2 linked regions of the Sorangium aterium genome follow. The protein of the gene in region 2 interacts with the protein of the main gene of each other region in a pairwise test. Links are inferred from orthologs where the notes say so. Each region holds a gene or a part of one and is shown on either strand. Other genes may lie near its edges.

Region 1 (5,453 bases), on a different replicon or contig from region 2:
ACTATTCGCCGGAGGATTGATCGACGAGGCCCGCCGCCTCGTCGGCGCGCGGCGCGCTTCCTACTCGGCCGCCATGAACGGATAGGCGACCGCGCGCGGCGGGGAGAACGTCTCCTTCACGACCCGGGGGGAGACCCAGCGGAGCAGGTTGAACAGGCTGCCTGCCTTGTCGTTCGTGCCGGAGGCGCGCGCGCCGCCGAACGGCTGCTGTCCGACGACGGCGCCGGTCGGCTTGTCGTTGATGTAGAAATTGCCCGCGGCGAAGCGGAGCGCGTCGCTCGCCGCCTCGATGAACGCCCGATCCCGCGCGAACACGGCGCCGGTCAGGCCATACGGCGACGTCTCGTCGCAGAGCGCGAGCGCCCTGTGCTCCTCGCCGTCGGGGTAGACCCAGACCGTGAGCACCGGCCCGAACAGCTCCTCCGCCATCAGCGGGTGGGCGGATCCGTGGTCTCGATCAGCGTCGGCTCGAGGAACCAGCCGTCGCTCCCGTCGTGCGCGCGCGCGCCGCCGCCGCACACGATCGAGCACGCCGCGTCCGCCTTCGCCGCGGCGATCCGCCCCGTGAGCCGCGCGTGCGCTCGCTCGTCGATCACCGCGCCCATGAAGTTGCGGAAGTCGGCGACGTCCCCGACGCGGATCGCCCGGATGTGGCCCACGAGCCGGTCCTTGAGGGCCGGCCAGAGCGAGCGGGGGATGTACGCGCGCGACGCGGCCGAGCACTTCTGCCCCTGGAATTCGTAGGCGCCCCGGACGAGCGCCACGGCGAGCGCGTCGACGTCGGCGCTCGCGTGCGCGAAGACGAAGTCCTTCCCGCCGGTCTCGCCCACGATCCGCGGGTAGCTGCGGTAGCGCCCGATGTTCTCCCCGATGCGGCGCCAGATCGACTGGAAGACCGCGGTCGAGCCGGTGAAGTGGATGCCGGCGAAGTCCGGATGATCGAGGCACGCGTTCGAGACCAGCTCGGGCGGGCCCATGACGAGGTTGATGACGCCGCGCGGGAGGCCCGCCTCGATCAGCAGCTCCATCACGAAGTGCGCGGAGTACAGCGCGTTCGCGGACGGCTTCCAGACCACGGTGTTGCCCATCAGCGCCGGGGCCGCGCACAGGTTGCCCGCGATCGCGGTGAAGTTGAACGGCGTCGCCGCGAAGACGAAGCCCTCCAGCGGGCGAGGCTCCGCGAGGTTCCAGACGCCGGGCGCGCTCGCCGGCTGCTCCGCCGCGATCCGGTGGGCGAAGTGGACGTTGTAGCGGAAGAAGTCGATGAGCTCGCAGGCCGAGTCGATCTCGGCCTGGTACGCCGTCTTGCTCTGCCCGAGCATCGTCGCCGCGTTGAGCGTGGGGCGGTACCGGGTCGCGAGCAGCTCGGCCGCCTTGAGGAACACGGCGGCGCGCTCGGTCCACGGCGTCCTCGACCAGGCGGGGTGCGCCCGTCGGGCGGCCTCGATCGCGCGCGCGACGTGCTCGGCGCCACCTTGGTGAGCCCGGGCGAGGAGGAGGTCGCGCCGGTGCGGCGCGCGGACCTCGTCGAGCGCTCCAGTCCGGATCGCTTCGCCGTCGATGACCATCGGGATCTCGATCGTCTCCCGCGCCCGGCGGTCGAGCTCCGCCTTGAGGGCCGCGCGTTCCGGGCTGCCAGGCGCGTACGTGAGGACGGGCTCGTTCAGAGGGCTCGGGGGCGTGGCGATGGCGTCGATCATGACGCGAGTCTAGCGGGGGAGCCGAGGGCGCGCAGGCTCCGGCGCCGCTGCTCTCCGCCGCGGCGTGAGCCAGATGGCCACGGCGGAGAGCGCTCGGCGCAATCACGCGATTCACGCGATTCACGCGATTCTAACGATGTCAGGTTTCCGGCGTCCCTCGCCTTGGGCAACGACGACGTCGCCGCTACTCTCGTCCGATGCGCGAGCTCATCACGCCGCCCGATGCGATCCTCGACCCGATCACGGGAGCGGCGCGCGTCGGGTCGTACCGGGGCGATCTCCCCCGCGTCGACCCGGCGCTCCTCGCGCCGCGCTGGCTCGATCGGCTGCTCAAGCACAAGCGATGGGTCTACGTGGCGATCGCGTCCGACGAGGTGTTCGTCGCCGTCGCGGTCGTGCAGCTCGGCTACCTCTCGATCGCGTTCAGCGTCGTCTTCGACAAGGCCGGCCGGCGGCTGCTCGTGGATCGCGCGGCGTTCGGGCCGCCCTTCGCGGCGAGCGTGGGCGAGGCGAGCGGCGAAGGCTGCTCCGCGCGCGTGTGGCTCCCCCACGCGCGCGTGCGGATCGAGCGGCCGCGCAGGGACGCGATGACCGCGGTGACCGCCGCGCTGCGCGGCATCGAGCTCGAGGCGCGGCTCGACGGTCGCGGGGCCCCGCCGGCGCTCTCGGCGATCGCGCAGGCCTCGGATGGCGTCCTGATCACCAGCGAGAAGCGCCTGCTCCTCGGCGTCGAAGGCGAGGCGTCGGTGCTCGGTCGCCGTATCTCCCTCGACGGAGCGATCGCCAGCTACGACTACACGGGCGGCCTCCTGCGGCGCCGCACGACCTGGCGCTGGGCCCTCGCGCTGGGGCGCGCGGAGAGCGGCGAGCGCGTCGGCCTGAACCTGGGCGAAGGCTTCGTCGGCGACGCCGAGTGCGCGATCTGGATCGACGGTGAGCTCATCCCGCTCGCCGAAGGCCGGTTCACCTTCGACGCGGCGCGGCCGCTCGACCCGTGGCGCGTCCGGACCGCGGACGGCGCCGTGGATCTACGCTTCGCCCCCGGCGCGGCGCACTCGAACCACACGAACCTCGGCTTGCTCGCGTCGGAGTTCATGCAGCCGATCGGCCTCTATTCGGGCACGATCCGCCTCCCGGACGGGCGGCTCCTCGAGCTCCGCGACGTCCTTGGCGTCACGGAGGACCAGGACATCACCTGGTAGGGGTCGACGGATCGAGCCGGCGGCTCACCTCGGTCAGCCGCCGCGGCGCTCGGCGATGAGCCTGTCCAGATCGTCCTCGGTGATGAGCTTCGTGCCGTACTTGCGCGCCTTCACCGCCTTGCTCGACGTGGATGCCACGTCGGCGATGACGAGGTAGTTGAGCTCCTTCGTGACGCTGTTCAGCACCCGGCCGCCGTTCGACTCGACGAGGTGGGTGAGCTCGCCGCGGGGGCGCGCGCCCGCGCCGGTGAAGCAGAACGTCAGTCCGGCGAGCGGGCCCTCGGCCTCGGGCGCGACGGGCACGATGCCGGCGGCGAGCAGCCGCGCGATCTCGTCGCTGCGGGCGCGCAGCCCTCGAATGATGCTCGCGGCCTTGATCGCGCCGAGGCCCGGGATGCTGGCGAGCTCGTCCTCGCCGGCGGCGAGCAGCTTCTCGATCGTCGTGTACCCCGCCGACACGAGCAGCCGCGCGGTCTGGATCGCGAACCCCTCGATGCCGAGCGCCGCGAGGAACACCGGCAGCGCGAGCGGGAGGCGGCTCTTCAGCTGCTCCAGGCACTTCGTTGCGCTCTTCTCGCCGCGCCGATCGAGGTCGGCGATGCTCTTGACCGTGAGCTTGTAGAGGTCGAGCGGCTCTCGCACGAGGCCCGCGGCCACCACCTGCTCGATCAGCTTGTCGCCCCACTCCAGCGCGCCGATGGCGTCGATCCAGTTGTGGATGCGCCCCTCGATGAGGGCGCGGCACGCGGCGTTCCGGCAGAGGAGGTACTCTCCCTCGACGACGAGCGGCGCGCTGCAAACCGGGCAGGCCGATGGAGGGACGGCGACGGGGCCGCGCTTCTCGACGACCTCCTCGACGTACGGGATGACGTCGTTGCGGCGCGAGACCAGCACCTCGTCGCCCACCCCGATGCCGAGGCTCCGCACGTTGGCCGAGTTGTGCAGGGAAGCGCGCCGGACGTTCGCGCCGGCGAGCTCCACCGGCTCGACGATCGCCACCGGGGTGACCCGGCCGCTCGGCCCGGTGTCCCACTGGATCGCCACGACCGTCGTCACCTTGGCGGGCGACGCGAATTTGAAGGCGACCGCGCCGCGCGGCCGGCGGTTGACGTCGCCGAGCAGGCCCTGGACGTGGAGCGAGTCCACATAGACGACGAGCCCGTCGATCTCGTAGTCGAGGCCTGCGCGGAGCTCGCTCGAGTAGCGCCGGTAGAGCTTCACGACGTCATCGACGCTGCCGTACGCGGTCTGCGGCGTCGCGAAGCCGAGCTCGCGCAGCCAGGCGAAGCGCGCCCGGCACGTCGGGATCTCGAGGTGATCGGCGACATCGTAGAAGAGCACGGTGCAGTGCTCCGCCCCCTGGCCGTCGAACCGCTTGGCCGCGCCCGCGGCCATGTTGCGCGGGCTGGTGACGCCGGGGAAGTGGCGCTTCATGTCCGAGAGGCGAAGGATGATCTCTCCGCGCACGGACAGCCGGCCCTTCTCCCGGATCCGCGAGGGGATCCCCTTCATCCGCGCGACGTTCGCGGTGATCCGCTCGCCCCAGTCGCCGTCGCCGCGGGTGATGGCGTCGACGAGCTTGCCGCCCTTGTAGATGACCTCGATGGAGATGCCGTCGAGCTTCTCCGCCACGAAGAGGTCACCCGCGACGCTCGAGATGGATCCCGGCGCCGGCGGCGCCGCGCCCGTGCCGCCGTGCCCGTCCTTCACGAGGATCTCGTCGCACCGGGCGACCCAGCCCAGGAGCTCGTCCTCGGAGACGACCTTGTTGAGCGAGCCCATCGGGATCTCGTGCCGCGCCTTCTCCCACTCGGTGATCAGCGAGGCCGAGCCGACCCGGGCGAGCACCGGGTGCGCCGGATCGAGGGCGCGGAGCTCGTCCTCAAGGGCGTCGAACGCCGCGTCCGAGATCTCGGGGCGCCCCGCGTAGTAGCTCGCCCTGTATTTCTCGACGCGCTCGGCGAGCTCCTCGATCCTCGCCTTGTGCTTCGGATCCGTCGCGAGCCCGCCCTGAAGCGCGTCGCGCGCTCCGGCGTCGTCGTGGTGTGCCTGCGTCATCGCTTGCCTCGGCTCACTCGAGCTCCGTGTCGCCGGCGCGCCGGGCGGCGGCGAAGAGATCCCCCATGTCCATCGCGAGCTCGGACGGGAGCTCGTCTTCCCGGAACAGCCTTGCCTCGCGGATCTCGAGCGGGTTTTGCGGGGGGCGCGTCGGCGCGGCGATCCGGGCGGTGACGACGACCGTCACGGCGTGGAAGCGGACGTCGCGATCAGGCCGCGAGTACACGCCCACGACCCGCCCGAGCTCGACCTCGGTGACGCCGGCCTCCTCGGCGAGCTCCCGCACGATGCTGTCGCGGAGCGTCTCTCCCCATTCCAGGGTGCCTCCCGGGAGCGCCCAGGTTCCGGTGTCGCTGCGGCGAACGAGCAGCCACCGGCCGTCGGCGGTCTGAGCGGCGGCGGCGATCCCGACGACAGGTCGCCGGAGCAGCGCGCGGGCGACCTCCTTGGCGAGGGCGAGCACGGAGCGCGGCAACAGCGACAGGGGAGCGAT
Region 2 (7,915 bases):
GTGTCGTCGATGACGACGGTCCCGTCCCGCAGCTCGCGGACGGACAGCCGCCCGTCCCCTGGCGGCGCGAGCCCTGCGGCGGCGCGGGTCGCCCGCTCGGTCGAGAGCGGCTCGCCGACCGCCTCTTCCACGACGGCGACGGCCGCAGCCGCCGCCAGCGCCCCCGCCTCGCCGAGCAGCGGGACGACGAGCTCCAGCGCCTCGCCTCCCCGCTCGATCCTCACCGAGGTGCCGCGCACCCCGACCGGCCGCCTCCCCGCGATCCGGATTCGCGCGCGCTCCCCGAAGCCGTAGGTGATCCGCCGCGCGGCGCCGGCGCGCTCGAGCTGCTCGACCACCTTCGCGTCGTCGCCGTTGCCGAGGGCCACGCCCTCGGCCGGCAAGGCGGCCAGCAGATCCCCTTCCTCGGCGGCGACGTCTTCCAGCGTGCCGAGCCCCTCGGTGTGCTCGACGCCGATGGACGTCAGCACGGCGAGGTCCGGCCCCGCGATCCGCGCGAGGGCCGCGACCTCGCCGCGCTGGTTCGTGCCGATCTCGACGACCGCGAAGCGATGGCGGCCCTCGAGCCCGAGCAGCGTCATCGGCAGCCCGATGGCGTTGTTCAGGTTGCCCGCCGTCGCGTGCACCTCGCCGCGGCCCACCCCCGCGAGCAGCGCCGCGATGGTCCGCGTCGTCGTCGTCTTGCCGGCCGAGCCGCCGATCGCGACGATCGCCCGCGGCCCGTCGGCGTGGGCGCCGCTCCGCCATCGCTCGCGGTGCGCTCTGGCCAGCGCCCCGAGCGCCGCGAGGCCGTCGTCCACGAGCACCGCGCCTCCTCCGGGCGGCAGGGCCACCTCGCGGGAGACGATGAACGCGGCCGCCCCGCGCTGCGCGGCAGCGTCGAGGAACCTGTGGCCATCGAAGCTCTCGCCGGTGAGCGCGACGAACGCCGCTCCGGGCGCGATCGTCCGGCTGTCGGTCGAGATGCCCCGCGCGTCCGGCCCGCTCCTCAGCACGCGCCCGCCGGTCGCGCGCGCCAGCTCGTCGAGGGAGAAGGGGGCAAGGTTGTGCGGGATCGGCGTCGCCATCGCGGGCGATCACCAGCACGGAACAGGGCGCGGGGCCAACGAATCGCCTGCGGCGCGCCCCGTCTGTGCGGCGTCGCGCCGCCTCAGCGCCGGGTCTTTTCCTTGTCGACCTCGTCGTAGATGTCGTCGCCCTTCGGCCGCGGGCGCGCGGCCGGGCGGGGCGCGGCGGGCGCGCTGGGGGCCGCTGTCACGCTCACGGTGGGCCCTGGCGACGCCTCGGTGGCCGTGGGCGGCGGCTCCTTGTAGTCGATCGCGATCGGTCCGCCGCCGCGCATGCTCTGCCACAGCGTGATCCCGACGAGCGCCAGCAAGGCCACCGCCAGGATCACGCTGAGCACGATGATGAGCGTCCTGCCCCCCTCCCGCCGCCGCGGCGTGACGGCGGCGGGTGGCTTCTGCGGTTCCGGGCGCTCCTGCACGAAGGTCGACGGGAGCGCCGGCATCTCGAGGCGCGCCGACGTGGTGGCCCACGGGCTCTCGGCCGGCGGCATGGCCGCGCCGTCCCACCCGCCTGCCGCCGGCGGCGCGCCGTGCGCCGCCGCGCCGTCCCACCCGCCGGCCCCCTGGGGCGCGCCGTGCGCCGCCGCGCCGTGCGCCGCCGCGCCGTCCCACCCGCCGGCCCCCTGGGGCGCGCCGTGCGCCGCCGCGGCGGGAGCTGCGCTCATCGCCGACGCTGGCGCAGCGGTCGATGGCGGCCCGCCCTGAGCCGACATCCCCGCGTGCAGCGAGGGCAGCGGCGTGCGCGCGGCCTCCGGCGTAGCGGGCGCGGCGGCACCGAAGCCAGGGCCCGCGAACCCGGGCGGCGCTGCCGGCGCAGGCGGCTGGCCGGCGTGCGGCGAGGGCATCGGCGCGCGTGCGGCCTCTGGCGCGGCGGGCGCGGCGGCACCGAAGCCAGGGCTCGCGAACCCGGGCGGCGCTGCCGGCGCAGGCGGCTGCGCCCCGCTCGCGCCCATCCGGTCCGTGATCGGCGCCGGCTGGAAGGCCGGCTGGCTCGGAGGCGCCGGATCCGACTGCGGCGGCGCCGAGATGAACGGGAGCGCGTTCGGAGAAAAGACGCCGCTGGCCGAGAGCACGTCCTGCTGCGAGACGAGCCCGGGCGGAAGGGTCCCTCCGCGCGCCGAGACGCTCGCGGTGGGCGGCTGGGTGTACCCGGCGGGAGCTGGCCCCGAGAACGCGGGCGCCGACAATGCCGGCCCCGAATACGCGGGCGCCGACGGCATCGGCCTCGAGAACGCGGGCGGGCTCTGTTGCTGTAGATGAGGGCTCAGCGCGTACTGCGCGGCGAGCGGGCGCAGGGCGCCGGGCGCCATCAGCGGCGGCACGGGCAGCGGCCGGAAAGGGCTCCCCGAGCCGTGCGCCGACGGGAGCGGCCGGCCTGGCTGCGCCGTCCTCTCACTCTCGGGGGCTCCCCATGGAACGTGTTTGTCGGTCATCCGCGCGCCTCGGAGGGACCGCCCACGCGACCCCTCCGCCTCACACTGAAGCGGAACAGCGCTCTCAATCTACCCCCAAGTCTCGGCGTGCGGCCATTCTTCTGACGCGTCGCCCCGTCCCCGCGAGGCGCTGCCGCTCGTCAGCGCTGACGCCACGCGCGCCTCACGGGACGACACCGCCCGTCGCGGACGCAGGACAGCGACGCCAGGGGTGCGCGCCTCCGGTCGGCTCGGTGAAGAGCGAGCTCGTCCCGCCGCCGAGGCGCTCACGAGGCGCGCGCTCCTCCGCCAGCGCCAGCGGCGCGCAGGGGCACGCACGCCGCTCCGGCGCGCGGGTGGCTCCGGAGCGCGCGGGTGGCTCCGGAGCGCGCGGCGGAGCGCGCGGTCGGCCCTCTCGGGCGCGGGCGTCTCCGACGGCAGAGCTCGGACCGAGGCGCTGTCCACGCTTCTCGGGAACTCTCGACATGGCCGCGGCGCGCCGCGGACGGGCATGCCGCTCCCGCCGGGGCGCAGGCTTCTGCCGCCGCGGGGCGGCTGTCGACCGCGGCAGCGCAGTGCTATGGCACGTCGCGATATGGCCGCCGAGACGATGGACCCCCGCGCCTCCACCGAACCTTCTCCCAACGAGCCGCGTGAGCCCGCGCGCTACGATCATGCCGCCGTCGAGCCGCGCTGGCAGCGCGCGTGGGAGGAAGGCGAGACGTTCCGCGCCGTCCGCAGCGCGGACCCCGCCCGCGCGAAGCGCTACGTGCTCGACATGTTCCCCTATCCGTCGGGGGCGGGGCTGCACGTCGGCCACCCCGAGGGGTACACGGCGACCGACATCATGTCCCGCTACTTCCGCATGCGCGGGATCGACGTGCTGCACGTCATGGGCTGGGACGCCTTCGGGCTGCCGGCGGAGCAGCACGCGCTCGAGACCGGCACGCACCCGGCCGACACGACGGCGCGGAACATCGCGACCTTCAAGCGCCAGCTCAAGATGCTGGGCTTCAGCTACGACTGGTCGCGAGAGCTCTCCACGACCGATCCGCGCTACGTGCGCTGGACGCAGTGGATCTTCCTCCAGCTCTTCAAGAACGGGCTCGCGTACCAGGATGAGGTGAGCGTCAACTGGTGCCCGGCGCTCGGGACCGTCCTTGCGAACGAGGAGGTGATCGACGGCAAGAGCGAGCGCGGCTCGCACCCGGTCTACCGGACGCCGCTCAGGCAATGGATGCTCCGCATCACCGCCTACGCCGACCGCCTGGCGGAGGATCTCCGCCTCCTCGACTGGCCTGAAGGGACGGTGGCGATGCAGCGCTCCTGGATCGGCCGCTCGGAGGGGGCGCTCATCACGTTCGAGGTCAAGGGATGGGGCAAGGGCTCGCTGAGCGTGTTCACGACCCGCCCCGACACGCTGATGGGCGTCACCTACGTCGTGCTCGCGCCCGAGCACCCGCTCACGACATGGCTCACGAGCGCCGAGAGCGGCGCGTCCGAGCAGCGCCGCGAGGCGGTGCGCGCGTACGTCGCGGCCGCGGCGGGCAAGAGCGATCGCGAGCGGCTCGCCGCGGCGGCGAGGGAGAAGACCGGCGTCGACACCGGCCTCGTCGCCGTCCACCCCATCACGGGCGTGGAGGTGCCGATCTGGGTCGCCGACTACGTGCTCGGCGGCTACGGCACCGGCGCCGTGATGGCGGTGCCAGGGCACGACGAGCGCGACTTCTCCTTCGCCCGCACCTACGGGCTGCCCATCGTCGAGGTCGTGAGCCCCGACGGCACCCTGCACGACCAGCTCGAGGCCGCCTACGTCGACCCAGGCGTCGCGGTCCGGAGCGGCGAGTTCGACGGGCTCGCGACGGAGGAGTGCAAGCGCGCGGTCATCGCGCGCCTCGAGGCGCTCGGGCGAGGCAAGCGCGAGGTGAACTACAAGCTGCGCGACTGGGTCTTCTCGCGCCAGCGCTACTGGGGCGAGCCGATCCCGATCTACTTCCCCGTCGAGCTCGCCGATCCTCAGGGCGATCCCAGGAAGGGCGCCGCGCACACGATCCGCTACGATCAGCCGATCGCGGTCGACGAGGCCAGCCTCCCGATCGAGCTGCCGCCGCTCGCCGACTTCCGCCCTGGCAACGACCCTGCGGGCCCGCTGGCGCGCGCCGTCGACTGGCGCTTCTTTCAGCAGGACGGCAAGTGGTACGCGCGCGAGACGAACACGATGCCGCAGTGGGCGGGCTCGTGCTGGTACTACCTTCGCTTCCTCGATCCGCAGAACGACGCGGAGCCGTTCTCGCAGGCCGCGTATGACGCGTGGATGCCCGTCGACCTCTACGTCGGCGGCGCGGAGCACGGCGTGCTGCACCTCCTCTACGCGCGCTTCTGGCACAAGGCGCTCTACGACCTCGGCCATGTGAAGCACCCCGAGCCCTTCGCGAAGCTCGTCCACCAGGGGATGATCCTCGGCGAGGACAACGAGAAGATGTCGAAGTCGCGGGGCAACGTGATCAACCCCGACGACATCGTGCGGGTCCACGGCGCCGACGTGCTGCGGCTGTACGAGATGTTCATGGGCCCGCTCGAGGCGGTGAAGCCGTGGCAATCGGCGCAGATCCAGGGGGTGGTCCGGTTCCGGGACCGCGTGTTCGCGACCTGCACGCGGCCGCTCTCGGACGCGATGGACGACGCGACGAGCCGGCAGCTCCACAGGACGATCAAGAAGGTGACCGGCGACGTCGAGGCGATGGCGTTCAACACCGCCATCTCCGCGATGATGGTCTTCGTGAATCACCTGAGCTCGCTGCCTTCGCCGCCGCGCGAGGCGGTCCTCCGGCTGATCCTCCTCGTCTCCCCCTTCGCGCCGCACCTCGCGGAGGAGCTGTGGCGGCTCACCGGCCACGAGCGCTCGCTCAGCTATGAGCCATGGCCCACGTACGACGAGGCCTTCTGCGTCGACGACGTCCTGGAGATCCCGGTGCAGGTGAACGGCAAGGTCCGCGGTCGCGTGATGCTGGCGAAGGCGGCATCGGAGGAAGAGGCACGAGCCGCCGCGCTCGGCCTGGAGAGCGTTGCCGCCCTCGCCGCGGGCAAGCAGCTGAAGAAGTTCATCTACGTCGCGGGGAAGATCGTGAACATCGTGGTCGGCTGACGCTCGGGCGCCGCCGGGAGAGGGCGAGCGCTCGCAGCGCCGCGACGTCGCGAACGGACGCGCGCGACACCAGCGCGAGGGAGGTGTTCCCGGAGCGCGAGGCCGCGCGCCCGCGCCGCCTCCTCACCGAAGCCTTGCGCTCGGTTGACGACAGGGTCGGGCGCTCGGCTGTACATGAGCCCGACCGGCGCGCTGACCGCATCCCGCACCACAGCGCAGCGGCGTGGCTCCGCCGGCGGTCGAGCCTCCTCGGAAGCAACCCTCTCCTCCCTCGGGGAGCGCGGCGGTGCACAGCCCAGGCTGGCAGGTGCCGTGCAATGGCGGCTGGCCGTGTGCCGGAACAGCACCGCATGGCGTACCCGAGCTGGATGCCTCCTCGCCGCCGCGCTGGCGGGCTGCGCTGGAGACGCGGACGAAGCTGACCTGCACGAGGAGGACGCGGCCGAGGCCGCGCTGGAGATCAAGGGAGGTTATCCAGACGCTGGAGATCGCGCGATCGCCGGGCTCCTCATCACCGATCGCCGAGGGCGCGTCGCGCGGACCTGCTCGAGCACCGTGATCGCGCCCAACCTGGTGCTCACCGCGCAGCACTGCATCGCGGAGGCTCCCAAGCTCATTGCCTGCAAGACGGCGACGTTCGGTGAGCCGGTCGATGCCTCGCAGGTCTACGCCACGCTCGGCGGGGCCCTGTGGGCTGCGGACACGCCGTGGATCGGCGCGCGCGCGCTGCTCAGCCCGCCCGACGGCAACGCCGTCTGCGGGCGCGACATCGCGCTCGTCGTGCTGTCTTCCCCGCTCGGCGGCAGCGAGGTCACGCCGCTCGCGCCTCGCCTTGAGCGGCCGCCCGAGGAGAGCGAGGTCTACTCGGCGGTGGGCTTCGGCGACACGGAGGGCAGATCGCGCGGCGGCGGCGTCCGCAGGCGCCGCGATGGGCTCCACGTCGAGTGCGTGGGGTACGGGTGTGGAACGCAGGAGCGCGTCACAGGAGGCGAGTGGCGCGGCGAGAACGGCATCTGCAGCGGCGACTCGGGCGGACCAGCGCTCGACGTGGCGGGGCGGATCATCGGCGTGACGTCGCGCGGGCCAGCCGGCTGCGCCGACCCCATCTATGGTGGGCTGATCGCCCATCGCGACTGGATCGTCACCGAGGCGAGGCGCGCCGCTGACGTCGGCGACTACGACCCGCCCTGGTGGGCGACGGCGTCGGACTCCGCGGAGCGCTTGCCCTCGCGCCGGCCGCTCGACGAGCGCTGGCTCTCGTGCGCGTACGGCCCCGTCGTCGGCGACGACAGCGGGGCCCCAGCGGCGCGCGCGCTGCTCGCGCTGCTCGCGCTGCTCGCGCTGAGGCGAGCCAGGACGTCGGCGCTGCTGACATGCCGCGCGCGGCGTGCACGCGGCGCGCGCGCGGCGTCGCAGAGCACGATTTCCGCCTGATCGAAGCTCCAGCGCACACCTCGCCTGCTAGGATGCGGGCGTCCTGCCCTGCGGAGTGTCCATGCCCATTTCGCCCATCATCCGTCCGGCCGCGCTGCTCGCGGCGCTCACGCTCGCCGCGCTTTCCATCGGCTGCGGCCCCACCTACGTGCGCGGCAATCAGGTCGAGGGGCTCGACGACGCGGCGATGAGCACGGGGATCGACAGGCGCGACATCGAGCAGCTCCTCCACGAGAACCTGACGTCGCTGATGGCCTCTCCGGTGGCCAAGGCGTGGGCGCACGACGGCTCGCGGCCCACGCTCGCCATCTATCCGCTGTCGAACCAGACGAGCGAGCACATCGACAGCCAGCTTCAGGCGCTCCTCTCCGATGTCGAGACGTACCTGGCTCAGGCGAGCCTCGTCACCGTGGTCAGCGTCGAGCGCCAGCAGCAGATGGTCGCGGAGGTCGAGAAGCAGCACGGCGGCGGGTTCGATCCGAGCCACATCGCCGAGTACAACCGCCAGCTCGGCGCGAAGTACTACCTCACCGGCAAGGTCTTCACCGCCGATGAGCGCACCGAGGACGAGCGCCGCGTCCAGTACTTCATGTTCATGCAGCTCATCGAGGTCGCCACGAGCGCGGTGGCCTGGCAGAACAGGGCGGCCTTCACCAAGGCGCTCATCCAGGAGTGATGCGCCGGCGGCACGCGGGCCTCGCGGGGCGCAAGCGTGCGGCCCTGGCTCCTCTCGCGCTGCTCCTCGGCCTCTGGCAGGCCGCCTGCGGCGGACATGAAGATCGCGTGCGCACCGCGCTCCAGGCGCTCGATCGCGGCGCTCCCGCCGAGGCGGTGGCCGCGCTGAACGAGCAGCTCGA

Evidence for each region. Proteins that work in one complex are often made in the same cells at the same time.
Region 1: the proteins of leuS (region 2) and ligA interact in binary tests that used the Escherichia coli proteins (3 or more experiments, as listed by UniProt). The link is inferred for Sorangium aterium from one-to-one orthologs.

Annotation. Positions count from the first base shown.
Region 1 is NZ_JAQNDK010000001.1:732,497-737,949, reverse strand. Bases 2,449-5,445 are described here. They hold ligA (NAD-dependent DNA ligase LigA), read right to left. Parts: upstream 4,961-5,445; coding sequence 2,936-4,960; downstream 2,449-2,935. Other genes in these bases: POL72_RS02515 (NUDIX hydrolase), read right to left, coding at 4,974-5,445; POL72_RS02525 (DUF2804 domain-containing protein), read left to right, coding at 2,449-2,902. Outside these bases: POL72_RS02535 (hypothetical protein), read left to right, coding at 1-20; more of POL72_RS02525, read left to right, coding at 1,898-2,448; more of POL72_RS02515, read right to left, coding at 5,446-5,453. UniProt on the Escherichia coli protein: DNA ligase that catalyzes the formation of phosphodiester linkages between 5'-phosphoryl and 3'-hydroxyl groups in double-stranded DNA using NAD as a coenzyme and as the energy source for the reaction.
Region 2 is NZ_JAQNDK010000005.1:1,248,178-1,256,092, reverse strand. What follows is about bases 2,739-5,841. They hold leuS (leucine--tRNA ligase), read left to right. Parts: upstream 2,739-3,059; coding sequence 3,060-5,624; downstream 5,625-5,841. Outside these bases: POL72_RS42990 (UDP-N-acetylmuramoyl-tripeptide--D-alanyl-D-alanine ligase), read right to left, coding at 1-1,067; POL72_RS42985 (hypothetical protein), read right to left, coding at 1,151-2,500; POL72_RS42975 (trypsin-like serine protease), read left to right, coding at 5,937-7,058; POL72_RS42970 (penicillin-binding protein activator LpoB), read left to right, coding at 7,120-7,734; POL72_RS42965 (COG3014 family protein), read left to right, coding at 7,734-7,915.